Regions from separate parts of the Rhizobium sp. NZLR11 genome, predicted to be linked through region 3. Evidence: riboswitches for the same ligand, from Rfam matches in the RefSeq annotation. Region 3 holds a riboswitch; each other region holds the start of a gene.
The links. Region 3 has a riboswitch for cobalamin ahead of cobU (bifunctional adenosylcobinamide kinase/adenosylcobinamide-phosphate guanylyltransferase). Riboswitches for the same ligand answer to the same signal wherever they lie in the genome.
Positions count from the first base shown of each region.

Region 1: it holds a riboswitch for cobalamin, as region 3 does, so the genes downstream of both, nrdH (glutaredoxin-like protein NrdH) here and cobU (bifunctional adenosylcobinamide kinase/adenosylcobinamide-phosphate guanylyltransferase) in region 3, are expected to answer to the same signal.
Region 2: it holds a riboswitch for cobalamin, as region 3 does, so the genes downstream of both, HJB83_RS30570 (ABC transporter substrate-binding protein) here and cobU (bifunctional adenosylcobinamide kinase/adenosylcobinamide-phosphate guanylyltransferase) in region 3, are expected to answer to the same signal.
Region 4: it holds a riboswitch for cobalamin, as region 3 does, so the genes downstream of both, HJB83_RS10235 (CbtB domain-containing protein) here and cobU (bifunctional adenosylcobinamide kinase/adenosylcobinamide-phosphate guanylyltransferase) in region 3, are expected to answer to the same signal.

Region 1 is NZ_JABDWD010000039.1:3,432-10,876, reverse strand. It holds gene HJB83_RS33005 (heavy metal translocating P-type ATPase) at 1-1,450, shown strand, start outside; cobalamin riboswitch at 1,779-2,004, shown strand; gene nrdH (glutaredoxin-like protein NrdH) at 2,274-2,495, shown strand; gene nrdI (class Ib ribonucleoside-diphosphate reductase assembly flavoprotein NrdI) at 2,509-2,913, shown strand; gene nrdE (class 1b ribonucleoside-diphosphate reductase subunit alpha) at 2,892-5,096, shown strand; gene nrdF (class 1b ribonucleoside-diphosphate reductase subunit beta) at 5,113-6,087, shown strand; gene HJB83_RS32980 (adenylate/guanylate cyclase domain-containing protein) at 6,190-7,407, shown strand; gene queE (7-carboxy-7-deazaguanine synthase QueE) at 7,419-7,445, opposite strand, start outside.
Region 2 is NZ_JABDWD010000028.1:26,726-34,170, forward strand. It holds gene HJB83_RS30565 (iron ABC transporter permease) at 1-999, opposite strand, end outside; gene HJB83_RS30570 (ABC transporter substrate-binding protein) at 1,005-2,021, opposite strand; cobalamin riboswitch at 2,195-2,451, opposite strand; gene blh (bifunctional sulfur transferase/dioxygenase Blh) at 2,707-3,987, opposite strand; gene HJB83_RS30580 (cupin domain-containing protein) at 4,523-4,996, opposite strand; gene HJB83_RS30585 (2'-5' RNA ligase family protein) at 5,197-5,727, shown strand; gene ilvB (biosynthetic-type acetolactate synthase large subunit) at 6,030-7,445, opposite strand, start outside.
Region 3 is NZ_JABDWD010000015.1:13,806-21,250, reverse strand. It holds gene cobN (cobaltochelatase subunit CobN) at 1-2,415, opposite strand, end outside; gene cobW (cobalamin biosynthesis protein CobW) at 2,420-3,469, opposite strand; gene cobU (bifunctional adenosylcobinamide kinase/adenosylcobinamide-phosphate guanylyltransferase) at 3,474-3,998, opposite strand; cobalamin riboswitch at 4,130-4,526, opposite strand; gene HJB83_RS23355 (chloride channel protein) at 4,780-6,570, shown strand; gene HJB83_RS23350 (adenylate/guanylate cyclase domain-containing protein) at 6,597-7,445, opposite strand, start outside.
Region 4 is NZ_JABDWD010000004.1:333,357-340,801, forward strand. It holds gene HJB83_RS10225 (bifunctional diguanylate cyclase/phosphodiesterase) at 1-369, opposite strand, end outside; gene HJB83_RS10230 (histidine phosphatase family protein) at 822-1,376, opposite strand; adenosylcobalamin (AdoCbl) riboswitch at 1,454-1,596, shown strand; gene HJB83_RS10235 (CbtB domain-containing protein) at 1,610-1,819, shown strand; gene HJB83_RS10240 (CbtA family protein) at 1,833-2,579, shown strand; gene HJB83_RS10245 (hypothetical protein) at 2,631-3,263, shown strand; gene HJB83_RS10250 (sulfite oxidase-like oxidoreductase) at 3,248-3,910, opposite strand; gene HJB83_RS10255 (sensor histidine kinase) at 4,102-5,895, shown strand; gene HJB83_RS10260 (sigma-54 dependent transcriptional regulator) at 5,892-7,250, shown strand; gene HJB83_RS10265 (helix-turn-helix transcriptional regulator) at 7,407-7,445, shown strand, end outside.

The DNA of each region.
Region 1 (7,445 bases), on a different contig from region 3:
CGTCGGCGCGATTATCATGGTGCGTCCTGGCGATCGTATCTCGGCGGACGGCGTTATCATTTCAGGCGAGAGCGCGATCGATGAGGCGCCGGTGACGGGCGAGAGTACGCCGGTGCGCAAGGGCGTCGATGCCGTTGTGTTTGCCGGAACCGTGAATGGCGATGCGGTGCTCAGGGTTCGCGTCACCGCGGCCGCAGCCGACAATACCATCGCCCGTATCGTCAAGCTGGTGGAGGAAGCGCAGGAATCGAAGGCGCCGACCGAACGCTTCATCGATCGGTTCTCGCGCTATTACACGCCCGGCGTGGTGGTGGTCGCCGCACTTGTCGCGATCGTTCCGCCGCTGTTGTTCGGTGGGTCGTGGGGCGAATGGATCTATAAGGGCCTTGCCATCCTCTTGATCGGCTGCCCCTGCGCGCTTGTCATCTCGACGCCGGCGGCGATCGCCGCCTCGCTTTCTTCGGGTGCGCGGCGCGGGCTGCTGATGAAGGGCGGCGCGGTGCTGGAAACGCTCGGCAAGGTGACGATGGTCGCCTTCGACAAGACGGGCACGCTGACGGAAGGCAAACCTCAGGTGACTGATATCATTTCTTTCGGATTGAGCGAGGCGCAAGTCCTGTCGCGCGCGGCGGTGCTGGAGCAGGGCTCCAGCCATCCCCTGGCGCTGGCGATCCTCAACCGCGCCAAGGCGGACGGCGTTCCCATGCCGCCGGCCTTCGAACTGGAGGCGCTGCCGGGAAAGGGGGTCAGCGGCAAAGCCGGCGGCGAGGCGCTGGATCTTTTGTCGCCGCCCGCTGCCCGCGAACGCGGCGCACTCGGTGCTGAACAGGAGGCACGCATCACTGACCTGAACGACGAGGGCAAGAGCGTCTCGGTGCTGCTCGTCAACAATGTTGCGGCCGGGCTGATCGCCATGCGCGACGAACCGCGCGAGGACGCGCAGGCCGGGCTTGCCACGCTTAAATCGGCCGGCGTCAAGGCGATGATGCTGACAGGCGACAACAAGCGGACGGCGGCGGCCGTTGCCGGCATGCTCGGCATCGACTGGCGCGGCGAGATGATGCCTGAGGACAAGCAGCGGGTCGTCGTCGAATTGAAGCGCGAGGGCTTCGTCGTCGCCAAGGTCGGCGACGGCATCAACGACGCGCCGGCGCTGGCCGCAGCCGATATCGGCATTGCCATGGGCGGCGGCACCGACGTGGCGCTGGAGACCGCGGATGCCGCCGTGCTGCACGGGCGCGTCGGCGACGTGGCAAGGATGATCGAATTGTCCAAACGCACGATGCGCAATATCCTGCAGAATATTACCATCGCGCTCGGCCTGAAAGCGGTGTTCCTGGTGACGACGATTGCCGGCATCACCGGCCTCTGGCCGGCGATCCTCGCCGATACCGGCGCCACCGTGCTGGTGACGATCAACGCGCTGCGATTGCTTCGAGCGAAGATGTAAACATCCGATAACGTCCTTGCGGCGCTGGTCACCGTAGACCGCTGACAACGGACGCCAACCCCTCTTTCGTCATGCTCGGGCTTGTCCCGGGCATCTGCCTCCGGTCGATAGGCAGTAGATCCGCGGCACAAGGCCGAGGATGAGGCGGAGAGGGAGGTTTGTCATCAAACTGAGAGCGGCCATAGACCGGCTCTCTTCGTTCGAGCCTTGTCCACCGCCTGTTTTCCTTAAGCTTTCGTTATCCCTGTTTTTCACAGGAATGCAGTGATTTCAAACCTGCCGTAACGCAATGCACAAACCATCCATTGACGCGAATTTGGATTCGCGTACCATATCTAGTGTTCGAGGTTCCTTCGATTCGTGAGAATCGCAGGCTAAGACGGGAATACGGTGCGTTGCGCCATTATGGCGCGGCTATGCCGGAGCTGCCCCCGCAACTGTAAGCGGCGAGCAACTGTCCGATTTCAGGCCACTGGAGCATAATGCTCCGGGAAGGCTGGGCAGGATGCTTTGACCCGTGAGCCAGGAGACCTGCCTCGAACAAAACGTCCACGGGCGGGGAGTCCGGAAGGTCGCGTTGCATGGCTGCGGATGATATCCGCGTCGCGTTTCGCAAGGCCGCTCGATCCTCCGCATGAGCCACTTCGGGGTGAAGTCATGTCAGTATCTCAGTTCAGGCCGCAACCCGCGCTAAGCAGAGGGCGGATCACGCCCGGCGGCTGAACAGGCCGCATCGTTCAAACCATCAGAGAATGTTTCGACGGATATCGCGAGATTTCCGATCGATGCCCTGCGTCCCAATCGCGTCGTCACGAGGAATATCATGACCATTACCGTCTACAGCAAACCGGCCTGCGTCCAATGTACCGCCACTTACCGCGCCCTCGACCGCCTGGGCGTCGCTTATGACATCGTCGATATCTCCGAGGATGCCGAAGCGCTCGATCGCGTCCGCAGCCTTGGCTACATGCAGGCGCCCGTCGTCATCGCCGGCGAGCAGCATTGGGCCGGCTTCCGTCCCGACATGATCAGCGCGCTCTCCTGATCGAGGCCGAACGATGGGGCTGATCGTCTATTATTCCAGCCGGTCCGAGAATACCCATCGGTTCGTCGCCAAGCTTGGAATGTGCGCGGCGCGCATTCCAACAGGTGCCGCAGACGCATTCCGTATCCGTGAACCCTTTGTGCTTGTTGTGCCGACCTACAGTGGCGACGGGGGCAAGGGGGCCGTTCCCAAGCAGGTTATCCGTTTCCTCAACGATGCGGAGAGCCGAGGACACATCCGCGGCGTGATCGCCGCGGGCAACAGCAATTTCGGCGAGACATATGGGCTCGCCGGCGACGTGATCTCACAGAAATGCCAAGTGCCGTACCTCTATAGGTTCGAGCTGCTGGGCACCGAAGCGGATGTCGCCAACGTTAAACACGGAATGGAACGATTTTGGACACGGGAACAACTCTGACGCGGGATGCGGGCGCAAAACCGCATAACACTTTTGCTCATCCCGCCGGCGAACGCCCTTTGAAAGCGGCGGAAGCGCTCGACTACCACGCGCTGAACGCGATGTTGAACCTCTATGACGACGAGGGGAGGATCCAGCTCGACAAGGACCGCATGGCGGCGAAGCAGTATTTTTTGCAGCATGTGAACCAGAACACGGTGTTCTTTCACAATCTCCGGGAAAAGCTCGATTACCTCGTGACCGAGGGTTATTATGAGCAGGAGGTTCTCGACCAGTATTCCTTCAATTTCGTGCGTGACCTGTTCGACCAGGCCTATGCCAAGAAGTTCCGCTTTCCGACCTTCCTCGGCGCCTTCAAATATTACACCAGCTATACGCTGAAGACCTTCGACGGAAAGCGTTATCTCGAACGCTACGAAGATCGTATCTGCATGGTGGCGCTGGCCTTGGCGCGTGGGCACGAGGCACTTGCCCGCGACGTGGTCGAGGAGATCATTTCCGGCCGTTTCCAGCCGGCGACGCCGACCTTCCTTAATGCCGGCAAGAAACAGCGCGGCGAGCTCGTCTCCTGCTTCCTGCTGCGCGTCGAGGACAATATGGAATCGATCGGCCGGTCGATCAATTCGGCGCTGCAGCTGTCGAAGCGCGGCGGCGGCGTGGCGCTGTCCTTGACGAACATCCGCGAGGCCGGCGCGCCGATCAAACAGATCGAAAACCAGTCGTCGGGCATCATTCCGGTGATGAAGCTGCTCGAAGACAGCTTCTCCTATGCCAATCAACTGGGCGCGCGCCAGGGCGCGGGCGCGGTCTATCTCAACGCCCATCACCCCGATATCATGCGTTTTCTCGACACCAAGCGCGAAAATGCCGACGAGAAGATCCGCATCAAGACGCTGTCGCTCGGCGTCGTCGTGCCTGACATCACCTTCGAACTCGCGAGGAATAACGAGGACATGTACCTGTTCTCGCCCTATGACGTCGAGCGCGTCTATGGCGTGCCCTTCACCGAGATTTCGGTGACGGAAAACTACCGGGAGATGGTGGCAGACGCCCGCATCGCCAAGAAGAAGATCAAGGCGCGCGAATTCTTTCAGGTGATCGCCGAAATCCAGTTCGAGAGCGGTTATCCCTACCTCATGTTCGAGGACACGGTGAACCGGGCGAACCCGATCGCCGGGCGCATTTCGATGAGCAATCTCTGCTCGGAGATTCTGCAGGTGAGCGAGGCGAGCGACTACAATGACGACCTCTCCTACAAGCATCTCGGCAAGGATATTTCCTGCAATCTCGGCTCGCTGAACATCGCCGCGGCGATGGATTCCGCCAATTTCGGCAAGACGATCGAGACCTCGATCCGGGCGCTGACGGCCGTGTCCGACATGAGCCATATCTCCTCGGTTCCCTCGATCGAAAAGGGCAATGACGAGAGCCATGCGATCGGCCTCGGGCAGATGAACCTGCACGGTTATCTCGCCCGCGAACGCATCTTTTACGGCTCAGAGGAAGGCGTCGATTTCACCAATATCTATTTCTATACGGTGACCTACCACGCAATCCGCGCCTCGAACCTCCTCGCGGTCGAACGCGGCACGAGCTTCAAGGGCTTCGAAAATTCGAAATATGCCTCCGGCGAATATTTCGACAAATATACGAGCCAGGAATGGAAGCCAGCGACGGAGAAAGTTAGGACGCTGTTCGAAACTGCCGGCATCGATATTCCGACGCAGGAGGACTGGGCGGCTCTCAAGAAGGCGGTGATGACTTCCGGTCTCTATAACCAGAATCTGCAGGCAGTACCGCCGACAGGGTCGATCTCCTACATCAACCACTCGACCTCTTCGATCCATCCGATCGTCTCGAAGATCGAAATCCGCAAGGAAGGCAAGATCGGCCGCGTCTATTATCCGGCGCCGTTCATGACCAACGACAATCTCGATTATTATCAGGACGCCTATGAGATCGGGCCGGAGAAGATCGTCGACACCTATGCGGCGGCGACCCAGCATGTCGATCAAGGCCTGTCGCTGACCTTATTCTTCCGCGACACGGCAACGACCCGCGACATCAACAAGGCGCAGATCCATGCCTGGAAGAAGGGCATCAAGACGATCTACTACATCCGCCTTCGCCAGATGGCGCTGTCCGGCACCGAGGTGCAGGGCTGTGTCTCCTGCACGCTCTAACCGACCGGGAAACTTCATGAACATGCAAATCAAACCGGCGTCCCGCGTGCGCGCCATCAACTGGAACCGGGTCGAGGACGACAAGGATCTCGAAGTCTGGAACCGGTTGACCGGCAATTTCTGGCTGCCGGAGAAAGTGCCGCTTTCCAACGACATTCCATCCTGGGCGACGCTGACGCCGGCCGAGCAGCAGCTCACTATCCGGGTCTTCACCGGGCTGACGCTGCTCGACACCATCCAGAACGGCGTCGGCTCCATCAGGCTAATGGAGGATGCGGCAACGCCGCATGAGGAGGCGGTGCTTTCCAACGTCTCGTTCATGGAGGCGGTGCATGCGCGCTCCTATTCCTCGATCTTTTCGACGCTGTGCTCGACGCCCGATGTCGACGATGCCTATCGCTGGTCGGAGGAAAACGAATTTCTGCAACGGAAATCGGCGCTGATCATGGAGCAGTATCGCTCCGGCGACCCGTTGAAAAAGAAGGTCGCCAGCGTCTTCCTCGAAAGCTTTCTGTTCTACTCCGGCTTCTACCTGCCGATGTACTGGTCAAGCCGCGCCAAGCTCACCAACACGGCCGACATGATCCGGCTGATCATCCGTGACGAAGCGGTGCACGGTTATTATATCGGCTACAAGTTCCAGCGCGGGCTGGAGCGGCTCAGCGAGGAGAGGCGGCAAGAGATCAAAGATTTCGTCTTCGACCTGCTGCTCGAACTCTACGACAACGAGGCTCGATATACCGAAGCGCTCTATGACGGAGTCGGGCTGACCGAGGACGTCAAGAAATTCCTGCATTACAATGCCAACAAGGCGCTGATGAACCTCGGCTACGAGGCGCTTTTCCCGGCCGAGGCCTGCAAGGTCAATCCGGCGATCCTCTCGGCGCTTTCGCCGAATGCCGACGAGAACCACGACTTCTTCTCCGGCTCCGGTTCCTCCTATGTGATTGGCAAGGCTGTCGCGACCGAGGACGAGGACTGGGATTTCTGAGGCTTTATCGCAGTCGGGCCCTTATCATTTGCTTCCCCATCGCCCACATTCAGCGGAAATGAAGTCGATCCTCGCCGATGATGTGGCGTAGCGGAGTTTTTAATGTCGTCTTTTCCAAACAAGGCCGGAACTGCCGCCGAAGCGGACGAAGGCGTCTGGCCGATCCGCAGGAGACGGATTCTCGACTGGCTGGTGAACGAGACGCGCGCGGAGCGCTTCATCGACAATATCCTGGTGCAGATGTGCGGGAAGCTGCTGGCGGCTGGGGTGCCGGTGGCGCGGGCGACGCTGCATTTCAGGGTGAACCACCCGCAATGGATCGGTGCCCGCATTCTCTGGAAGGAGGGACTGGCGGAGGCGAAGATCGATACATTCGCCTATGGCGTCGAAAACACGCCGGAGTTCCTGACGAGTCCCATCAACGCGATCCACCAGGGTACCGAGGAGGTTCGCAGGCAGCTGGAAAGCATAACCGACGGCGATTCATTCTATCAGGAACTGCATGACGATGGCCTTACCGAATATATCGCCTGGCCGCTCGAGCATACTTTCGGCAAACGGCACGTCGTGACGTTTTCCACCAGCCGGGCGGGCGGTTTTGCGAGTAAGCACGTCGATTTCCTGCGCGATCTCTTGCCGGCGTTGACGCTTGTCAGTGAAATCAGGCTGAAGAACATCATGGCGCGCACGCTGCTGCAGACCTATGTGGGGCCGCATGCGAGCGAGCAGATCCTGTCGGGCGTGACGACGCGCGGCAGTGGCGCCACCGTCGGCGCGGCGATCATGATCTGCGATCTGCGCGATTTTACGGCGATCTCCGATCTCTGGCCGCGTGATGACGTCATCCATCTGCTGAACGATTATTTCGATGCGATCTCGGACCCGGTCGAACGGTATGGCGGCGAGATTCTGAAGTTCATGGGAGACGGATTGCTGGCGATCTTCCCTCTCGCCAAGGAGGCGGCCTGCCTCGATCTGCTGCAGGCGATCCGCGAGGGGCAGGCGGCGATGGCTGAATTGAACGAGGAGCATATTCGCATGGGGCGCGAACCGCTGCGCTACGGTGTCGGCGTCCATGTCGGCGACGTCATGTATGGCAATATCGGCTCCCGCCGACGGCTGGATTTCACCGTTATCGGGCCGGCGGTCAATATTGCTTCGCGGCTGGAAAGCTTGACCAAGGAGGTCAAGCGCCCGGTGCTGCTGTCGCGGGCCTTCATCGAAATGGCGGGCTGCGCGAAAGATATGGACAGCCTCGGCACCTTCCCGCTACGCGGGCTCGGCGAGCCTGTCGATGTCTTCGCCTTTCCGGAGGGATAGCGCAGGCAGGCTCATACCCCCCGTTTGTTTCCCCAAAG
Region 2 (7,445 bases), on a different contig from region 3:
GGCGAAGGCCGGCGCGCCGAAGAGCGCCGTGACGACGCCGATCGGCAGGACCTGCTGCGGGATGATGATGCGCGAGACGATATCGGCGCCGACCATGTAGATTGCGCCGCCGAGCGCCGTTGCCGGCAGCAGCCGCCGATGGCCCGGCCCGACGAGAAAGCGGGCGGCATGCGGAATGACGAGGCCGACGAAGCCAATCGAGCCCACCACGCTGACGACGCTTGCCGTCATCGCCGCCGTCAGGCCGAACAGCAGGATCTGGACGCGGCGCACGGCAATGCCGAGCGAGGCCGCCGCATCCGTGCCGAAGGAGAAGGCGTCGAGCGCCCTGACATGGGCCATGCAGATGACGAAGCCGGCAAGCGCGATCGGCACCGAGAGATAGACATCCGGCCAGCGCACGCCGCTGAGCGACCCCAGAAGCCAGAACAGGATGCCGCGCGCCTGCTCGGCATTCGCCGATGTCGTCACTATGTAGGAGGTCAGCGCATTGAAGAGCTGCGAGCCGGCGACGCCGCAAAGGATGATGCGCTCGCCGGTTCCCCCCGCACCCGTCGCAAGGAAGCCGATCAGCAGAAAGGCGATGACCGCGCCGATGAAGGCGCCGCTCGACAGGCCGAAAACACCGTAGCCGAAGCCGAGGATCATCACGCAGACCGCTCCCGTCGAGGCGCCGGCAGAGATGCCGAGCACGTAGGGTTCGGCCAGCGGATTGCGCAGCAGCGCCTGCAGCACGGCGCCACAGAGCGAGAGCGACGCGCCGGCGCTGGCCGCAACCAGCGCCCGGCTCAGCCGATAATCCCAGACGATGCCCTGGTGGATGCGGCTGAGCTCGAAATCCGTGCCGAACAGCCGGTTCGACACCGCCTCCGCCGTGGTCGCTAGCGGGATCGCGATCTCCCCAATCGAAACAGCGAGACTGATCATCAGGCCGAGAAGCAGAAAGGCAGAAATGGTGAGCGCGCCAAGCGCCCACCATCCGTGTTGTCTGACCGACATTGCCTTCACTGCGAGAGACCGAAGGACTTGATGCCGTTCGCCAAGGTCTCGATGCCGTCGATCGTACGGATCGTCGGGTTCATCGATTGCGCGTCCATCATCACGAAGTGCTCGTTCTTGACCGCGTCAAGCTCCTTGGTCACCGGGTCGTTCTCGAGAAAATCGATCTTGACCTTCGGATCGTCGGCGGCGTAGCGGCGCCGGTCCATGGTCGCCAACACGATAACCGCCGGGTTCGCCTGAGAAATGGTTTCCCAGCCAACCAGCGGCCATTCCTCTTCGGTTGTCACGACATTCCTGGCGCCGATCGCCTTCAGGATATAGGCAGGCGCGCTGTTCTTGCCAGCGATGAAAGCATCGCCATTGACTTGCTTGCTGGAGAACCAGAAGACGATGGGCAGGTTCTTGCCCGATGCGCCTGATATCGACGCGACGGCATCCGCCTCGCGCTTCTTCAACTTGGAAATCAGCGCATCGCCGCGCTCCTTCACGTCGAAGATCTCCGAGAGCTCGGCGATCTCACGGTAGACCAGCTCCATCGTGAACAGCTCCTTGCGCACACCGTCGCCGCCATCGGTGTTGACCTTGGCGACGCAATCGGCCGGCGCGAGATAGGTATTGATCCCGAGATCCTGGAACTGCTCCCGCTTGCCGACGGAGCCCTGCGCGCCGACATGCCATTCGAACTCGGCCGCCACCAGGTCGGGCTCCCGCCCAACAACGGATTCGAAGCTCGGATCATTGTCGGCGAGACGCTTTATCTTGCTGTTAGCCTCGGCATATTGCGGCAGGACGGGACCGACCCAGACGGCCGTACCAGCAATCTTCTCGGCAAGGTCGAGCGAGAAGAGAATTTCAGTCATGCCCTGGCCGATCGAAACGATCTTCGACGGCGCCTTCTGGAACGTCACCTGCTGACCGCAATTGGTGATGGTCAAAGGATATTGGGTGGCGGCAAGGCTCGGTGCCGCAAGGCCGATCAGCCCGAAGGCAAATGTCATGGTGGCGAGAATCTGGCGCATGAAAAACCTCGATTGAAGAGAAAAAGCATGGTTATGCCGCACCCGCGGCCGAAGGCACGGTGATACGTGCGCTAACCGCAGGAGGCCCAATCGAGACGGATGCATGCCGAAATTCGGCGAAGGTTCAGAAGGTCAATCATGTCTGTTCCTTGTCCGGGCATCCCCGCCCGGTTGATTGGATCGTGATTGACGGCAGGTCTCCTGGCTTGCGGATATCCGTCGGTTCATCCGCCTTCCCGCGATATCTCGCAGTGGCAGGGCTATAAGCCCTTCAGAGATGGCCAGTCGCTGGCCACACCTGAGATGATCGACAATCCGCATACAGTTGCGGGGGCAGCCACGGTCTCGGTCCCTGCTGGGTCGTCCTTACCGTGTTCCCTATTAATCCCCTTGGAGTCATCTTCAGGGAACCGTCGCCCCCAGTTACGTCGCCTGCCCGCAAGACGTCAATGCCTATTGCGGAGGATTGGGTTCGTGCGGGTGAAAAATAGAGACGGAACGTAGGGGGCCTGTTGGCCGGTGTAATACCTGCATCCTCGCCTCCTCAGGATGAGGCTCTCTTGAGCGTTGGCGCCGCTTTCTCCCGTTCCCGCTGTCGTGAGCGCGGCATCCGCCAACGTCCCTGATGCTGATGTGCGCAGCCCGAGAGGGCGAAACCTCGAAGCACGCCGCACGCTACTTCTTGCTACAACGCATCCAGCGGTATCTTCAGATACCGCCGCCCATTTCCCTCCGGCTCCGGCAATCTGCCTCCCCGAATATTCACCTGTAGCGCGTGCAACATCAGTTTCGGCTTCGGCAGCGTGCGGTCGCGCGCCTGGCGCAGCGCCACAAAGCCGGCCTCGTCGATGCCTGATATATGCGGGTTACCGTTTTTCTGGGCGGCCACCTTGCTTTCCCAGCGCGCGTGGCGTCCGCCGGGCTGATAGTCGTGGCCGGAAAAGAGCCGGGTCTCATCGGGCAGCGACAGGATGACCTGGATCGAGTGCCAGAGGGCGCTGGCGCTGCCGCCGGGGAAATCCGTGCGCGCCGTGCCGGAATCCGGCGTAAATACGGTGTCGTGCACGAAGGCGGCATCGCCGATCAGATAGGTCACCGAAGCAAGCGTATGGCCGGGCGAAAACATCACACGGGCTTCAAGCCCACCGATCTCGAAGGTGTCGCCATCGGCAAACAGCCGGTCCCACTGCGAGCCGTCGGTTTCGAGTGCCGGCAAGTTGTAGATCTCCTTCCAGAGCACCTGGACGTCGGTGACATGGGCGCCGATCGCCGTCGGCGCGCCGGTCTTTCTCTTGAGGTAATGCGCGGCGGAGAAATGATCGGCATGCGGATGCGTGTCGAGGATCCACGCGACCGTCAGCCCCTCGCTGTCAATATGAGCGAGGATGGCGTCGGCATTCGCCGTTCCCGTCGCGCCCGACATCTCGTCGAAATCGAGCACCGGGTCGATGATGGCACAGCGTTTTGTCACCGGGTCTGAAACGACATATTGCACGCTGCAGCTGCGGGGCTCGAAGAAAGCCTTCACACCAGCCGCCTGCCCAGCCCGCTTTTCCAGCCAGCGGCGTGCGCCGGCAAGATCGAAGCCGAGTCTTTGGCCGAAGACCTCGACCTCTCCGGGCTGCATCCGCCCGTCGAGCACCTCTCCCAGCACATAGAGCGTCAGCGCCCGTGTGCCGCTCTTGCAATGAGCAACGACCGGCCCCTTCGCCTGCGTCATCGCCATCTGGAAAGCGCGGATATCGGCCTCGGTGATCTCGGCCCCTTTCACCGGCACGAAGCTGTAGGCGAGCCCCGCGGCAGCAGCAGCAGCCTTTTCCGCGGCATTGCCAGGCTGCCCCGGCTCCTCGCCATCCGGCCGGGCATTGATGACGCCGGCAAAGCCGTTTGCCGCAAAAGCGGCAAAGCCCGCGGCATCGGGCTGTCCCGTCACCGATATCAGCTCATTGACCCTCACGGATGTCATCGAAGCCCCCATGCTACCTGCATCATGCAGTATCGCATGTATATCGATACAATCTCACAAGTATATTGCCGAGCGCAAGAATAGCCGCCTGGCGTTCCCCGCGCCTGCGGCAAGTCCGCAAACCTGAATGATGCCGGCTACGCCATCGAAGCCGCCTTCAACCGCGCCTTCTCCCGCGCCTTCGCCATCCCGCCGGTCGCCTGGCGGGCGATGGCGCGGGAATAGAGCGAGAGTGGGCGTCAGACATCGAGCCGATAGCATTCACCTGGTCGGCAAAGCTTCCGCATCCTGCCCTTTTCCGCCAGCCCCGGCGCCCCCCAAGAGAGCCTCATCCTGAGGTGCCCCGAAGGAGCCTCGAAGGACGAGGCGGGCGCTCGGCGCGGCGGCAATATTGATGCGGAGCAGTGCCGCCGCGTGTCCTTCGAGGCTCCGCCCTGCGGGCTCCGCACCTCAAGGATGAGCAGCGTTGGAGGACGCCGCCCCCATAAGCTCCGTTGTCAATCTTACGCAAGGCCGCGATGGTCGATCAGCGCCATCATGGGCTCTTCAATCCGAGCGCCAGCGTCATGTCGTTGATGATCCCCAATCGCGCTTCGATCACCGCGATTTTCGCGGGCGTATCAGCACCGAAGGCGTCGATATCGATGAACAATTGCTCACATCCGCCCGGCGTCACCATGCCGAACATCTGACCGGGTTCGTCGCTTATGTTTCGCCAGCTGTGCTGTACATGCGGCGGCAGAACGACGACGCTTCCCGCAGGCGCATCGAACTCCTCGTCGCCGCATTGAAATTGGTAGAGCCCATGGATGACTCGAAAGACTTCCGTCTCCCGCGTATGCGTGTGCGGGGCCGGACCATGACCCGGCGGGGTGAAGGTTTCCCACATCCCGAACGCGCCGCCGGTCTCCTTGGCCGTGGCATGGATGACGATCCTCGCGCCGAAGGGCGTTCTCGCCAACCGCTCCTTACCGGGCAAAGAAACCACGGCGCTCCTGAAACTCGACATTTCTACCTCCCTCGGCAAGCTTTTGCCAACGGCCGCGTCGTCACCCCTGCTGCGCCTCGTTCAAGCATCCCATGATAGTCGAATCCCCGCGGCGGAAAAACAGACAAAGCCGCCCGATATCCTGCAATGCCGGCGGCTGCTCGACATCGGCAACGATGTAAAGCTATGGTTCAGCCGGGATGGACTGATAACGCTCGCGCATGTCTTACGGGGTCAGCCTCAAATGTCTGAACGAGACCGCGTCACCGGTTTTCAAACTCTGGGAGGAAGCCGCTGTATTCGAAGAGATCGCTTCGATGCGGGCTTTGAACTATCCTCGCCACCTCACCCTCGCCGTCTATCAAGAGCTTGCTTCCGATCGGTTGGCCGAGGCGTTCGAGCGTGTTTTCCGCACGCGTTCGACCGTGACCGTGAACTTTTCGGGTGCCAGTTATTTCGAGAACGAGTTCATCGTCTTATGGGCGCGTCCGATTGCGGACGACGCGCTTTTCCAGTTGCACGCGGCACTGCACCAAGAGATCGATCCCGCATGCTGTCACGAGCACTATAGGCCCGGCAACTGGGTACCTCACTGCACCGTCGCCGCAAAAGTGCCGAAGGCAAAATCAGAGATCGCGATCAACTGGGCGAACGAAAACCGGATGCAGTTCGCGGTGAATTTCGATGCCGCAGACTGTGTCCGATTTCCGCCTGTGGAGCTAATGAGCGAGATCGCATTGACGCAGCAATGACGGCCGGCGGCGCAAGGCGACCTGCTTGATACGACAGCTTTCAGTGGTCGATGCAGAGGATGAATGCCGGGCGGAGTCTGGCCGTTGGCACACCGCAGGACCTTCCGGTGACACAAGCCGCGCCCTCTCTCCACCCTCATCCTGAGGAGCCCCGTAGGGGCCTCGAAGGACGAGGGTGGCCAGTGGCGGTTCATCTGGCGGTGGATGTGGACTTAAGCGCCGAGCCACCCGCCCTCGTCCTTCGAGGCTCCGGCCTTTGGCCTGCGCACCTCAGGATGAGGGCTGATCGGTGTGCCGCTGGGTTAAGTTGACGGTGTGCCATGCCAGTGGGCACTGTCGGCGACGCGGCAGTCGAACAGAACAGGCATGTCCACCTCGATCATCTCCAGGATTGCATCGTCGAGTTCGGCCAGCCTCTCGCAGCGAATGCCATGTCCGCCATAGGCTTCGGCAAGCTTCACGAAATCCGGGTTTCCGTGCTGGCGCTGCGTTCCCTGATCGCCGCCATTGAGAATGAAGATCTTGATCGGCGCGTTGTGCTGCACGGCGGCCGACATTTCCTTCATCGTCACCTGCACGGAGGCATCGCCGGCGATGTCGATGACAAGGCTGTTGGGATTGGCGATCTGCACGCCGAGGGCGGCGGGCAGCCCGTATCCCATCGTCCCCAGGCCGCCTGACGTCACCCAGCGGTTCGGTCGCTCGAAGTCGTAAGATTGCGCCGCCCATATCTGATGCCGGCCGACCTCCGTCGTGATGTAGGTATCCCGATGCTTCGTCAGTTCATAAAGCCGCTCGATGGCATATTGCGGCATGATGACGTCCTCGCGCTTCGCATAGGAAAACGATCGGCGCGCCCGCCAGTCGGCAATCGCGCTCCACCACTCGGTCAGCCGCGCCCGGTCCGGCGCCTGCGGCAGCGCCCGCCACAGGCGAACGAGCTCGGCCAGCACACCCGCGGCATCGCCCCGGATGGCGATATCGGCGCGCACAGTCTTGTTAAGCGAGGAAGTATCGATATCGATCTGGATCTTCCGGGAATTCGGTGAGAAACCATCGACGCTGGCGGCAAGCCCGCCATCGAAGCGCGCCCCGATGCAGAGCATGAGGTCGCAGTCATGTATTGCCATGTTGGCCTCGTAGGAGCCGTGAAGCCCGGCCATCTTCAGCCAGTTCGGGCTGGAAGCCGGATAGGCGCCGAGCCCCATCAGCGTCGACGTGACGGGAAAGCCGGTGAGATCGACCAGTTCACTCAGCAGTTTTGACGCTTCAAGACCGGAATTGATGACACCGCCGCCCGCGCAGATAATCGGCTTACGTGCCGTCGCCATCAGAGCCGCCGCAGCCTCGATCTCCCTGATGTCGCTTAGGCGGTCCGGCTGATAGCTCGTCCTCGGGGCGACTGCCTCAGGCGGTGTATAATTTCCGCTCGCAAACAGCACATCCTTCGGCATGTCGACCAGAACGGGGCCGGGCCGGCCCGATCCGGCGATGCGAAAGGCTTCGTGGATGGCCGCCGCCAGATCATTGACGTCGCCGACCAGCCGATTGTGTTTCGTGCAGGCGCGGGTAATGCCGACGGTATCGCATTCCTGAAAGGCATCGGAGCCGATCAGCGACGTCGGCACCTGGCCGGACAGGCAAACGAGCGGCACGGAATCCATCAAGGCATCCTGAAGGGGCGTGATCGCGTTGGTGACGCCGGGGCCTGAGGTCAC
Region 3 (7,445 bases):
GGATGAGAGGTCCCGCTCCAACTGCTCGGCCGAAGGTGCGGCAACTTCAAACGTTTCTTTTGTGGGAAGCCCAAGCCTCTTGCCGATCTCCCCCCTTGTGGGGGAGATGTCCGGCAGGACAGAGGGGGGTGCCACAGGCACACCGCCCACCCCCACATCACCCGCAATCGCCCGCTGCAAACTCGCATCCCCGCCCTCACCCAGCCCCCGCGGCACCCGCGCCAGCGCCACCGTCAGGTCGGTCAGCAGCCGCCCTTCGGGCGAAACGCCGAAGATATGCAGCCCGTCGCGGATCTGCATTTCCTTGAGGTCGCAGAGATAGGCGTCGAGCTTCTTCAGCGCCTCGCCCTCGCTTTCGCCGCTGATTATGCCGGCATCCCGGTCGAGGCCGATATCGGTGACCAGATCGAGGATCTGCCGGCTGAGCAAGCGGATGCGGCGGGGATCGCCGCCGGAGGCCTCGTAATATTCGTCGACCAGCGCTTCCAGATCCTTGAGTGGTCCATAACTCTCAGCCCGCGTCAAAGGCGGCGTCAGGTGATCGATGATGACAGCGGCAGTCCGGCGCTTGGCCTGCGTGCCCTCGCCCGGATCGTTGACGATGAAGGGATAAAGATGCGGCAGCGGCCCGAGGATCACCTCGGGATAACAGCCTTCCGACAGCGCCAGCGCCTTGCCCGGCAGCCATTCGAGATTGCCGTGTTTGCCCATGTGGATGACCGCATGTGCACCGAATTCCTGGCACAGGAAGACATAGAAGGCAAAATAACCGTGCGGCGGCACGAGATCCGGCGAATGATAGCTTTCCTTCGGATCGATATTATAGCCGCGCGGCGGCTGGATGCCGACGAGCACGCCGCCGAAGCGCGCGAAAGGCAGGGCGAAGCCGCCCTCGCGAAAATACGCATCATCCTTAGGATTGCCCCAGCGAGCCCTCACCTCATCTTGAATCTTATTGGGAAGAGATTGAAAGAAGCTGTTGTAGCGAGCGAGGGAAAGCGTTTCGCGAATGACCCTGCCGTCGTGGCCGGAATTGGTCGGCCCTTCCATCAGATGCCGGATCAGCGCGTCCCCATCTGCCGGAATGTCGGCGACCGGGTAACCCGCGGCTCCCATGGCGCGAAGCACCGCGATGGTGCCGGCCGGCGTATCGAGGCCGACGCCGTTGCCGAGCCGGCCGTCGCGGTTCGGATAATTCGCCATGACAAGCGCGATGCGGCGATCACCGGCCGATCTCTTCCGCAGGCGCGCCCAGTTGGCGGCAAGTTCAGCCGTATAACTCACCCGGCCGGTATCGGGTTCGCTGCAGACGATGTTGGTCTCGACAGCCGCGTCATAACGCGCTGCCGTCTTGAAAGAGATCGCCCGCGCCAGCACCCGGCCGTCGACTTCAGGAAGCGCCACGTTCATGCCGAGATCTCGTGCCGACAAGCCTTGCGCGGAAGCGGCCCAAGCCTCCCGCGACGAGGCCGACAGGATCGCCTGCAGCACCACCGCCCCATTCGCCTCCAGCACCGTCGGCTGCCGGTCAGCACCTGGTGCCGAGACGGCAAAGCCGGTCGTGTTGATGACGACATCGGGTTTCAGTGCCGCAAACACGCTTTCGAGAATACCTGTCGAGACGGGGTCCTTGAGGCTATAGGCAAAAACCGGCAGTGGCCGCAGGCCGAGCGCCGCCAGCGCTTCGACCAGTGCCTCGATCGGGGCGGTCTCGCCGCTCTGGACGAGGGCGCGGTAGAAGCTGATGGCGACGATTGGCCCAAACGCCACCTCCTCCGTCGAATGTGGGATACCCCCCTGCTCGACGGACGAAGGCGGCGCGACATGCGAACCGGCAACCTGCCGCCACTCCTGCACCCCGATCAGCCCCCGCCCCGGCCACCAGATGCCCGCCTTCATCAAAGGCACTGCCGGCGCCGGCTTCTCGGCACCTGACAACATCGCCGAGGCATAATCGAGAAAGCCGCGCGCATTGGCGTCGCCGCCTTCGATCAGATAGGCCCAGAGCGCATTCATATCGTCGAGATCAACGTTGGAAAAAGGAACGAGCCCCGCATCCGGCCGGGCATCGCCCGGCAAGACCGCAATCAGCGCACCGGCGCGGGACGCTGCCGCGTGCAGCGCCTCCAGCGTATAGTGGAAATAGCTGGCACCGCCGAGCGCACGCACGATGATGAGCCTGGCATGCCGCGCCGTGCGTTCGACATAGGTATCGACCGACATCGGATGCTTGAGGCTCATCAGGCTGGCAAGTCTCAGCGAAGGCGCCGCCCCATGCTCGCGATGGGCGGCTGCGATGGCGGCAAGCTCGCTGTCGGCGGCCGACAGGAACACGATATCGCCCGGCGTCTGCCCGAGGTCGATCGCCTCCTCGCAGTCGCTGATCGTTCCCTGTTGGGCCAGAAGCAGATGCATGGGATTACGCCAGCGCCTCGATCGCCGCCCTAACAGCGTCCTGGTCCATCTCGTGCAGACCGATGACCACGAGGCGCGTGGCGCGCGTTTCGCTCGGGGCCCAGGCACGGTCGAAATAATGGTCGATGCGGCTGCCGACGGCCTGGATCTGCAGGCGCATCGGCTTGCCGGCGACATCGACGAAACCCTTGAGACGCAGTACGTCATGGTCGGCGATAATCGTCTTCAGGCCAGCAATGAAGCCGGCGGGATCGGCGACCGGGCCGAGTTCGACGACGAAGCTGTCGAATTCGTCATGGTCGTGCGGCGCGCCGTCCTCATGCTCCAGCTCGTGATGCGATTTGCGGTTGGCGACATCGTCCTCCGTGCCGATGCCGAGGCCGAGCAGAATTCCGGCCGACACCTCGCCATTTTTCGCCTCGATCATCACCGGCTTGCGCACCGTGCGGGAGGCGACCTCGTCGCGAACCCTGATAAGGCCGGCAGCGTCGATCAGGTCGGTCTTGTTGAGTACGATCAGATCGGCGCAAGTCAGCTGATCCTCGAACAACTCCTCGATCGGGCTTTCGTGATCGAGCGATTCATCTGCGCCGCGCGCCGCCTCGACGGCATCGTGGTCGTCGGCGAAACGGCCGGCGGCGACAGCCGCGCTGTCGACCACGGTAATGACGCCATCGACCGTCACCTGGGTGCGAATGTCAGGCCAATTGAAGGCCGCGACCAGCGGCTGCGGCAGGGCAAGGCCCGAGGTTTCGATGACGATATGGTCGGGCCGCTGTTCACGCTCGAGCAACTTCGTCATCGTCGGGATGAAATCGTCGGCGACGGTGCAGCAGATGCAGCCATTGGTCAGCTCGATGATATCGTCCTCGGTGCAATTGTCAGCGCCGCAGCCCTTCAGCACCTCGCCATCGACGCCGAGATCGCCGAACTCGTTGATGATGAGCGCGATCTTTTTGCCGCCGGCATTGGTGAGCAGGTTGCGGATCATCGTCGTCTTGCCGGCGCCGAGAAAGCCGGTAATGACGGTTGCGGGAATTTTCTGCTGGTTCATGAACTTAACCCTTCATTTTCAACGGCAGGCCTGCCGCGATGAAATAGACTTCGGCGGCCTTGGCCGCAATTGATTGGTGCAGCCGGCCGGCATGATCGCGGAATTCCCGCGCCATGCGATTATCCGGCACGATGCCGAGGCCGACCTCATTGGAAACGAAAACGAGCTGCGCCTTCGCCTGCGGCAGAAAATCGGTGAGCGCGGCAAATTCCGCCGCCATATCGCGCTCATCCATCATCAGATTGGTGACCCAGAGTGTCAGGCAATCGATGAGCACGACGCCGCCCTCGCGGTCGATAGCGTCAAGCTTGCCGACGAGATCGAGCGGCTCTTCATGCGTCGTCCAGGACGGGCCGCGATCGGCTCTATGTTGGGCAATGCGCGCCTGCATTTCCTCATCCCAGGCGCGGCCGGTCGCGAGATAATGGCGGTCGAGGCCGATCGAAATGACAAGGGACTCGGCGAAGCGGGATTTCCCCGAACGGGCGCCGCCGAGGATGAAGACGGTGTTGGAGGGAGCGGTCGTCATGCGCAGACGCCCCTTTGGTGGGATGCCGCACCCCACCCACTCGATCGCGCCGCACAAGGCCGCGCCGAATTCAATCGTTCAGCCAAGACAACCTCCGTGCTGGCAGCGGGCCTCTTGCCCAGGGTTGGGCTTCTCGCCCGGCACGGGATGGCAGGTCTCCTGGCTCGCGGTTATCGGCCGCGATCGGGGCAGACCGGAAACCGGTCGCCCTGATCGTGCCAGCGGATCTGCCTCGCCTTCCCGGCTGCATCGATGAAAAGGTGGACGATTCGTAGACTTAAGAGGCGTCCGACCCCGGTTGATCATCATGCATGTCCAGTGGCTTTTCCGGCATGTCGCCCGTCCCGCCCGCTTGCATTATTGCAAGCCGCCGGCCGGAAGGGCTCGATGCCGGATGGAAGACCCTGACCGCTCTACAGTCGCGGGGTCGGCTGTGATGAAGGCGCCCGGCTTGGGTCCGCCCCGTCACATTCCCTTTTCATCCGGAAGGCGTAACACCGATCCGGAACCATCCGTTATATCCGAGGATGGTCAGGTGACCATCCGTTGAGGGATGGTTAGGCAAGCTCAGGGGTGAAGTCAACCGCCCTCGACGGCCGGCAGTGGCTAGACAGGCGAGGCAACGCCAGCAACACGACTTACCCTACCTAAAACATCGTCATTTATCAGATACTTACGTCACAAATATTTATCCAGGGCGCCGGCTTTTCGCCACAATTGCACTGCAAGCGGACTGCGCCATCGCCCTTGACCGGGCCTCTTCCTGCCTAGTTGTCTTGCCATGCTTATGAAATTGGATCGGCGCCGGTTCCGAGCGCTGCGTGTTTTCTTCGACCCGGGGCGGCTGCGGGCGCTGACCCGCCGCAGTGAGGTCGGCCTGTCGCTGGCGGGTGCCGTCGTCGGCATCACCTCGGGTCTCGCCGTCACCGGCATGAGCTACGTCTCCAATCAACTGCATCAGATGGTCTTCGGCATCGACGACAGCGAGCGGCTGAGCTCGTCGGTGATCGACGACAAGCTGCTGCTTCTCACTGCCCCCGTCATCGGTGGCGTCCTGCTCGGCCTGTTGCTGTTCGTACTGGCGAAACGGCGCAAGAAACCGATGGTTGACCCGATCGAGGCCAATGCGCTGCATGGCGGCCGCCTGTCCTTGACCGACAGCATCATCGTTGCCGTGCAGAACCTGATTTCCAACGGGTTCGGCGCCTCCGTCGGCCTCGAGGCCGGCTATACCCAGCTTGCCGCCGGCCTCGCCTCGAAATTCGGCCTGAAGCTGCAGCTTCGCCGCTCCGATCTGCGCACCCTCGTCGGCTGCGGCGCGGCGGGCGCTATCGCCGCTGCCTTCAACGCGCCGCTGACCGGCGCCTTCTACGCCTTCGAGCTGATCATCGGCACCTATACGATCGTCTCGCTGACCCCTGTGGTCGTCTCGGCCCTGGTTTCCACCCTCATCGCAAGGCTGCTCACCCACGGCGATTTCACCATCGACATCGGCAGCTTCGGCGCAGTCGTGCCGGCCGATTATATCCCGGCTATGCTGCTCGGTGGCTTCTGCGCTGGCGTCGGCATCCTGATCATGCAGGGCGTCTCCTTCGTCGAGGAGCTGGCGCGCAAGAGCTCGATCGCCCCGCCCTTCCGCCCGGCGCTCGGCGGCATCGTCGTCGGACTTCTGGCGATGATTTCGCCACAGGTGCTCTCGGCCGGCCACGGCGCGCTGCATCTCAATCTCTCCCGCGAGGTGGCGATCCCGGCGCTGCTCGGCCTCTTCCTGTTGAAATCCCTGGCCTCGGCGATCTCGATCGGCTCCGGCTTCAGGGGCGGCCTGTTCTTCGCCTCACTGTTCATGGGCGCCCTGCTCGGCAAGCTCTTTGCCTATTGCGGCCCCTATTTCGCCGATGCGACGCTGACGCCCGTAATCTATGCCGTCGTCGGCATGAGCTCGCTCGCCGTCGCCGTCATCGGCGGGCCGCTGACGATGACGTTCCTGGCGCTCGAAATCACCGGCGATTTTCCGATCACCGCTCTAGTGCTCGCCGCCGTCATCACCTCCTCACTCGTCGTCCGCTCAACCTTCGGCTATTCCTTCGCCACCTGGCGCTTCCACCTGCGCGGCGAAAGCATCCGCAGCGCCCACGACGTCGGCTGGATCCGTAACCTGACAGTGGACAAGCTGATGCGCGCCGACGTCAAGACGGCAAGGGCGGGTATTTCGCTGGAGGAATTCAAGCAGGCCTTCCCGATCGGCTCGACCCAGCGCGTCATCCTCGTCGAGGAGAGCGACAAATATGCAGGCCTCGTGCTGGTGCCGGAGATCTACGCCAACCCGACCGACGTGCAGGACGAGGGCAAGACGCTTGCCGATTTCATCCACTACCGCAACGATTTCCTACAGCCACAGATGAATGCCAGGCAGGCGGCGGCGATCTTCGACAAGAGCGAAAGCGAAGCACTCGCCGTCGTCAACAACCTGATCGAACGCAAGGTGATCGGCCAGCTCAGCGAAAGCTATACGCTGCGCCGCTACAGTGAAGAACTTGACCGTCGCCGTCGTGAGGTCTCAGGCGAGATCTGAACGTGGTCGCGCCTTTGATCGGCGCTTCATGACACAGAGTTGGCGAGCTTGAAGACGTCGGCCCGCTTTGAAACTCCACGCAATTCGAACGACCCGAGATACTCGCAAGCCACCGTACAGTTGGCCGCGAAACTCTCCGACAGCAGAAGGTGCTGCTCAAGCGTACCGCAGAGTTTCTCCAGCCGCGAAGCCTCGTTGACCGCCCTGCCGATCACCGTGAAGTCGAGCCTGCCGTGAGCGCCGACATTTCCGTAGAAAAGCTCGCCGAGATGCAGCACGACATCGATGCCGATATCGGGGCCTCCATTGCGCGTCCGCTCGCGATTGAGCTCTTCGTTTGCCTTCAGCAGATTCTGTGCCGAAGCCAACGCAGCCTTACACGCCCTTTGCGGATCCTCGGCGTCCGTCGGAAAGATCCCCAGCACGCTGTCGCCCATGAACTTGAGGATCTCGCCGGAATTTTCCTCGACATGCCGGTCGATCAGCTCGAAATGCTCGTTGAGAAACCCGACGATCTCGCCTGGCTGGTAGGCCTCGGTCAGCGCCGTGAAATTGCGGAGGTCGGCAAGCAGGATGGCGGCATCGATGGAGCCACCCATTCCCCTGCGGGTTTCGCCCGCAAGGATGCGCGCACTGGTCCTGGCGCCGGTATAGACGGCGAGGATATCGGTCGCGGTCTTCGAAACCGCCACGCGGTAAGCCGCCAGCCCCAGCGCCGGGAACAGCTCTTCTATGATCGCCAGCTGTTGATCGGAAAATCCGCCCGGCGCGTCGCTCGTCAGCGAGAAACCGAGCCCGCGCAGCGCGACTTCCTTCGGGAATTCGAACAGGCTGATCACGTGATCCGTGCCACCGGCGAGCGCGAATTCGTTGAG
Region 4 (7,445 bases), on a different contig from region 3:
CTCTTCGACCTCGTACTCGTCGTCCTTGACTGGCCGTGAGAGAATCTTGCGCTCGAAGGCGTAGCGGTTCGGCAGTTTGGTCAGATGGTCGTGGGTGGCGGTCCAATCGGCCTTCGCCTGAGCGGCGGCGCGCAGTTCGGTTTCCTTGCGCAGGTCGGCGATGCGCAGCACCGAATAGATGAAGCTCATGGCGCCGGCGATACCGAGCGCCAGAACGAGCTTGTCGGCGCCGTATTCGCCGAAACCGGTCATGAAGAAGACAAGGCTGTCGTCAAGCTGCAACAGCGCGCCGAGGAGCCAGAGGGTTATCCCAAGCCCGACAATCGACACGCATTGCCTTCCGGCCTTGCTTTGGAAAAACACCGGCATATGGTCTTCTCCGACTCCACCCGCGCCGAAGTAATCATGAAAGTCTGAAATGTTCGTTGAAACCAGAAGGCGAATTATCAGAGGGGCAGCCTATGGCTGTGCCGTGGAGGGACTGAGGGCGCTTTCGCGGAACCGGGTAAAACGCTGAGCGCGATCGTCGTCGTGGTTGCAGACCGGCAGGCGGGGGAAAGAACGAAGGCGAGCGTGCCGTGGCACCGCTCGCCCTTTTCGTGCTTCAGGCGGTAACGATCAGCAGCGGTACGCTGACGATGAGACCGACCAGAACCGCAATTGTGGCGACACGCACCAAACGCAGGCGCCGCGTGCGCTCCCCACTCCAGTCATATGTCATGTCTTCCATCTCCTTGGGACAAGGAAGTAGTCCCGGTAGAACCGGGTTCAATAGAGATGACGCGATTTGCTTGTGTAAGGCTGGATAAAATGAGGGATCGCTAATGCTGGAATCGCAGAGACCAGCGCCGTCCATTGCTGGTCATGCGAACAATGCCAAGCGGCTCGACGTCGACGAGCCAGAAGGAGGAGAGCGGCGCCTGAAGTACGTACGCGATCGCCGCTCGGATGACGGCCGCGTGGCTGACGGCGATCACATGGCCTCCGAGAGCGGATTCATTGTCCATCCAACCGCCGACACGTGTTCTGAGATCAACAAGGCTCTCGCCCCCGTGCGGAGCCGCTTCAGGATCGCACATCCAGGCCATGAGGTTCTCCGGCTCTTCTGCCTCGATCGCTGCGATCGACCTGCCGGCCCAGCGCCTGTGATCGCAGTCGCGAAGCGCCTGATCTATCCGGGCGTCGAGGCCGAGGGCTTCGGCCGTCTGGCGGGCGCGCAAAGCCGGGCTGGTGACAATACGATCGGCGCGGGGCAGGGTGGTCATCCTGGCCGCTTCTTCCGCGGCCTTGTTGTCCAGCGGTTCATCGAGCGGGAACAGGGCCTTGCGGCTCGCTGCCGTCGCGCCGTGGCAGATCCAGATAAGACGCGTATTCACGGTCGTTGCGATCTCCGGATAGCGGTGGGAACAGCCCTTCTCCGCTTCATGAAGTTTCGTTGACAGGCTCTTCGGCCTGCAGATATAACCGTGCTGTTGCGGGTTTGGAAGCCGGTGTAAATCCGGCACGGTCGCGCCGCTGTGACCAGCGTGTCGAAGGTTCTTCGCGCTGGAAGTCAGACCCTGCCGCATAAGCACTCTTTCGACTGAACGCGTCATTCCCGGAGGAATACATGTCTGACACCACTTTTGCGCCCGTCGCGGCACCGGCGCCAATCCCGGTAGGAGAAATCCTGCCTTGGGCGATCTTCGGCGGCCTGTTGATGCTGATCGCCATCTATTTCGTCGGCACCGAGGAAGGCGCGATGGCGCTGTTCAACGGCATGTATGTGCACGAATTCGTGCATGACGGCCGTCATCTCCTCGGCTTTCCCTGCCACTAAGGGGGATCCTGACATGGTCGGAAATCTTCTACTTCGCGGCATGCTCGCGGGGCTGATCGCTGGCATTCTGGTTTTTGCTTTCGCGCATATCTTCGGCGAGCCGCTGGTCGATGCGGCGATCGCCTTCGAGGAGGCGAGCGCCCAGGCGGCGGGCGAAGCTGCCGAACCTGAGATCGTCAGCCGTGCCACGCAGGCCGGTCTTGGCCTCTTCACCGGCGTCATGGCGTACAGCATTGCCGTCGGCGGGCTTTTCGCGCTCGCTTTCGCTTTCGTGCACGGCCGCATCAGCAGGCTTTCGGCACGCGGCACCTCGGCGGTCATCGCCCTTGCCGCCTTCGTGGCGATCGTCGTCGTTCCCGGCATCAAGTATCCGGCCAATCCGCCGGCGGTCGGCAATCCCGATACGATCGGCGTCAGGACCGAGCTGTTCTTCCTGATGATCGTCGTCTCGATCGCTGCTTTGATTGCCGCGGTGGCGCTGTCGCGGCGCCTTTCCGAGCGTTTCGGTCTGTGGAACGGGGCGATCATCGCCGGCATCACCTATCTCCTCTTCATGGGCCTGGTGCTCTATTTGCTGCCGTCGATCAACGAAGTGCCGGAGAAGTTCTCGGCGATGGTGCTCTGGCGTTTCCGCACGACCTCGCTCGGCATGCAGGTGATCCTCTGGGCAACGCTCGGTCTTGGCTTCGGAGCGCTGGCGGAAAAGCTGCTTGCCGTGAAGGGCGGGCAGCGGGCTCGACCGGCACCGGCATTTCACTGAACGCATCGAGGGGCGCCGCCTTGCCGGCGCCCTCAAGTTTTTCGAGCGAGTATGAAAAGCAGCAAAACCATATCGATTCTGTCGACGGCGTTTGCCGCCGCCGCTTGGTTTTGTGCGGTTGGCGAAAACGCGCTTGCCCATAGCCGCAGCGTCGGCGGCAGCGATACCGGCCTCGATATCCCGGAAATCTCGCATGGCGAGATGGCGGTGATTTCAGACTACCGCGGCGAAATTATCGGGTTGGCGTCACGCGCGACTGATACAAACGAGCTGTTCCGGCGCGTTCTGAACTATGCCGAAATCCAATATTCCTATTGTCTCTGGGGGCGGATGCCGGGCAGCGTGAGCGACGAGGAGAGCCCGTTCAACGAATGTGCTCATGCTTATCTCGCGGCGGCCAAGGCGGTATTGCTTGAGATGCGTGAGATGCCGCGGGAGGCCGTTGCGGCTAATGAAATCATTTCCGCGGTCGATGCCGACATGGTGCGGCGCAGCCTGGCGCTCATCACTTGCAGGTTCAGCGGCGAGGCCTTCAACACAGCCGATGTCGTCAAGCCGCGCTGGAGCAAAGTGCCGTTTCATCCCGCCAGCATGGCGTCGCTGACGGGGCTCGCCGCTCTGTTCGCCCTTGTGACGTTTGCGCTGGGCCGCTTTCTGCGGCCGAAGGCTCAATCGTCGGAATAGCGCTGCTCGCGCCACGGATCGCCATAGATGTGGTAACCGTTCTTTTCCCAAAAGCCGGCCTGGTCGGCGGGCATCAGCTCGATGCGGCGCAGCCATTTGGCGCTTTTCCAGAAATAGAGATGCGGTACGACGAGGCGCATCGGGCCGCCGTGATCCGGCGTCAGCGGCAGGCATTCCCACGATGTCGCAAGGATCGCATCCTCGGCGGCGAAATCGGCAAGCGGCAGGTTGGTGGTATAGCCGTCATAACTCGTCAGCATGACGTAACCGGCTTCGGGCTTTGGCATGGCGCGATCGAGCAGATCGCGGGTCGAAACGCCTTTCCATTTGTTGTCGTAGCGCGACCAGGTGGTGACGCAGTGGATATCGCTGACCTTGGTGCTCTGCTCGATCGCCTGGAAGTCGGTCCAGGTTAGGGTGAGCGGCGTTTCGACGAGGCCGCGCAGCTCGAGACGCCAGCTATTCGTGGAGATGACGGGCTGCTGGCCGAGATCGAGCACCGGCCAGTTTTTGACGAGGTGCTGGCCGGGCGGCAGGCGCTCAGCTTCGGGACGGCTGATGCGGCCGGTCAGGAATTTACCTTCAGCCGCCCATCGACGCTTGGAGCTGGTGAGCTTGCTGTCGGCGGGCGTCTGGTCGTCGCTCATGATCGGGTTCCCTACGATGCCGCAATAGGACATCGGCCTTTGCCGGGTGTCAAGTTTCGACGGGCCCTTGGAAATCACTGTGGGTATTATTAGACTTGTGCCGTCGGGTATGCCTCACTGGGGAGTGGAGGCAGAAAGGGGAGGAGCAGGATCTGTCTTCGAGATATCGTGCGATAGCGGCGCTGCTGGTGATGCCGCTGATCATCTTCGTCTTCTTCACCTATGGAGGCGCGATCGCGACGCGCGCCTATATGGGGGAAGCTTCGGCGCAGGCGAGAACGGCGCTGCGCCTTGCCGTCTCGGCGCTCAGCGGTCATCTCAACCGCTACGAGGCGCTTCCGGCGCTGATCGCCGATCACGACGATATCAAGGAACTGGTGAGTGCGCCTGAAGATGCAGCACTGCGCGGCGCGGCCAATCTCTATCTCAAGGAGATCAACGGGCTGCTGAAATCCTCCGACATTTATGTGGTCAAGCCGGACGGAGAGACGATCGCGGCGAGCAATTACGATGGACCGGGAAGCTTCGTCGGACAGAATTTCAGCTATCGGCCCTATTTCCAGGAGGCGATCGAAGGCCGGCAGGCGCGGTTCTATGCGCTCGGCACCACCTCGCTGAAGCGGGGCTATTATTTCGCTGCGCCGATCCGGGCCGGCGCGGATATTCGCGGCGTCATCGTCTTCAAGGTCGATATCGACATGATCGAATCCTCCTGGGGCGGCGGCGAATACAAGATCTTCGTCTTCGATCCGGAGGGCATCATCTTCATGTCCGGCAGCCCGGAATGGCTCTACGGTGCAATCCTGCCGCTGACGGCCGACCGCATAGCGCGAACGGAAGCGTCGCGGCGTTATGCCAATGCCAGGCTGACGGCACTGCCAGTGACCCGCCAGCGCCTTGAGCCGCACGAGCTGATGACGCTCACTGGCGAGCGCGGTTCGAGCGAATATCTGGTGCTGTCGCACTACATGCCGGCCGAGGACTGGACGGTGAACGTGCTGATGGAGACGAGTTCCATCCGCACCCAGGCGCGCACCGCGCTTGCGGCGGTTTTTCTCGTCCTCTGCATTGCCGGGCTCGCGGTTGCTGTTCTGCGGCAGCGGAGGGCGCGCTTGGCCGAGCGCATGCAGATGCAGGCTGAAGCTCGCAACGAGCTGGAGCGGCGCGTCGAGGAACGCACGGCCGATCTTGCCCGCGTCAACAGCCGCATAGAAGAAGAGATTGCCGAACGGCGTCTGACCGAGCAGCAGCTCCGTCAGACACAAGCCGATCTCATCCAGGCGGGCAAGCTTGCCGGCCTCGGGCAGATGTCAGCTGCGCTGTCGCACGAGTTCAACCAGCCGCTCGCCGCCGCCAAGACCTATACGGACAGCGCCTCCGTTCTCATCGATCGCGGTCGGACGGAGGAGGCGGGGGACAATATCCGGCGGATCGGCGGGTTGATCGACCGCATGGCCGCAATCAGCCGGCACCTGCGCAATTTTGCGCGCAAACCGAACGAGAAGCTCGGGTCGGTTTCTCTCGACGAGGCGATGCATGATACGCTCGAGATCATCGCCTGGCGGCTGAAGGCGGCCGATGCCGAACTCAGGCTTGATTTGGGTAGCCGACCGCCGATCGTGCGCGCCGGTTCGGTGCGGCTGCAGCAGGTGCTGGTGAATGTGATTTCCAACGCGGCCGATGCGGTCGAAGGGCTGGATGACAGACGCATCGAGGTTTCGGCCTTCGAGGCGGCCGGCAAAGTGGTACTGACCGTGCGGGACCATGGGCCAGGTGTACCGGCGGCCATCGCCGAGCGCATCTTCGATCCCTTCTTCACGACGAAGGGCGTTGGCAAAGGGCTCGGTCTCGGGCTTTCGATCTCCTACAACATCATCAAGGATTTCGGCGGCAGCCTTACTGCTGCCGATCATCCCGAAGGAGGCGCGGTATTCCGCATCGAGCTACAATCGGCGGCACGGCTGATGCCGGAGGCGGCGGAATGAACGATGCGAAGATCCTTTTGGTCGACGATGAGGAGGAACTGCGCCGCTCGACAGCGCAGGCGCTGGAGCTTTCCGGCTTTAGTGTCGAGACCTTTTCGAACGGCGATCATGTGCTGGAGCTGATCGGCTACAGCTTTCCCGGCGTCGTCGTCAGCGATATCCGCATGCCCGGCATGGACGGCATGACGCTGATGCAGAAGATCCGCGAACTCGACCCAGAGGTGCCGGTCATTCTCGTCACCGGCCACGGCGACGTTCAGCTTGCGGTGAAAGCGATGCGCGAAGGCGCCTATGATTTCATCGAGAAGCCGTTCACCCCCGAGATGCTCGCCGGCGTCATCCGCCGGGCGATGGAGCGGCGCGGCCTCGTGCTCGAAAACCGGCTGCTGAAGGCGGTCGCCGGCAAGCGCGACGATATCGAGGCGCGGCTGCCGGGGCGCACGCAGGTGATCGTGGATCTGCGCTACCGCATTCGCGCGATCGGGGCGACCGATGCCGATACCCTTATCGTCGGCGAGACCGGGGCCGGCAAGGAGGTGGTGGCGCGGGCGCTCCATGATATCAGCGCCAGGGCGAGCCGGCCGTTCATCGCTATCAATTGTGCCGCGCTGCCGGCGAACCTGATCGAGAGTGAGCTTTTCGGCCATGAGGTGGGGGCCTTTCCGGGCGCGGTGAGGCCGCGTCACGGAAAATTCGAACACGGGCGCGGTGGCACGATCCTGCTTGACGAGATCGGCTCGATGCCCATCGACCTGCAGGCGAAGTTCCTGCGGGTGCTGCAGGAGCGGGTGATTTCGCGGCTGGGCTCGAACGAGGTCGTGGCGCTTGACGTACGCTTCATCGCCACGAGCAAGGTCGACTTGGAGGCGGAGGTGGCGGCCGGACGCTTCCGGGCCGACCTCTTCTATCGGCTGAATGTCGCGACGCTGCATGTGCCATCACTGTCGCAGCGGCGGGCGGATGTTCCGCTGCTCTTCCTGCAGCTGGTGCGGGAGGCAGCTGCTCGCTACGGCCGCGACGAGATGGTCGTGCTGCCTGATGTGATCGCCGACATCGCCCAGCGCGACTGGCCGGGCAATGTGCGCGAATTGAGAAATGCCGCCGATCGTCTGGTGCTCGGCCTCGATGGCGGTGGGCGGCAGGCGGGCGAGGCGGTGGGGCTGGCCGAGCGCGTCGCCGAATTCGAGCGCGGCGTGATCGCCAGCGCTCTCGTTGCTCATGGCGGAAGCCTGAGGCCTGTTTATGAATCGCTCAGCATCTCGCGGAAGACTCTCTACGAGAAGATGCAGAAATACGGGCTCGACAAGAAGCTGTTGGCGACGGAGATATCCGGCGAAGTCCAGCGCGAGCCTTGAGCCGAGCGCGGCGTGGTTGCCGGACGAGGTTTCCCGATTTCAATTTCACTGTCCAGCGTCGGCGGGTGGTTCGCAATCGATAAATCGCCGCTTGACAGGCAACTGTTTGGTTGCCTATAAACAATAACAGGCAACCAGATGGTTCCGTATAAAGACATGGATGACGATGCGGTTTTTCGGGCTCTGGCGGATGCG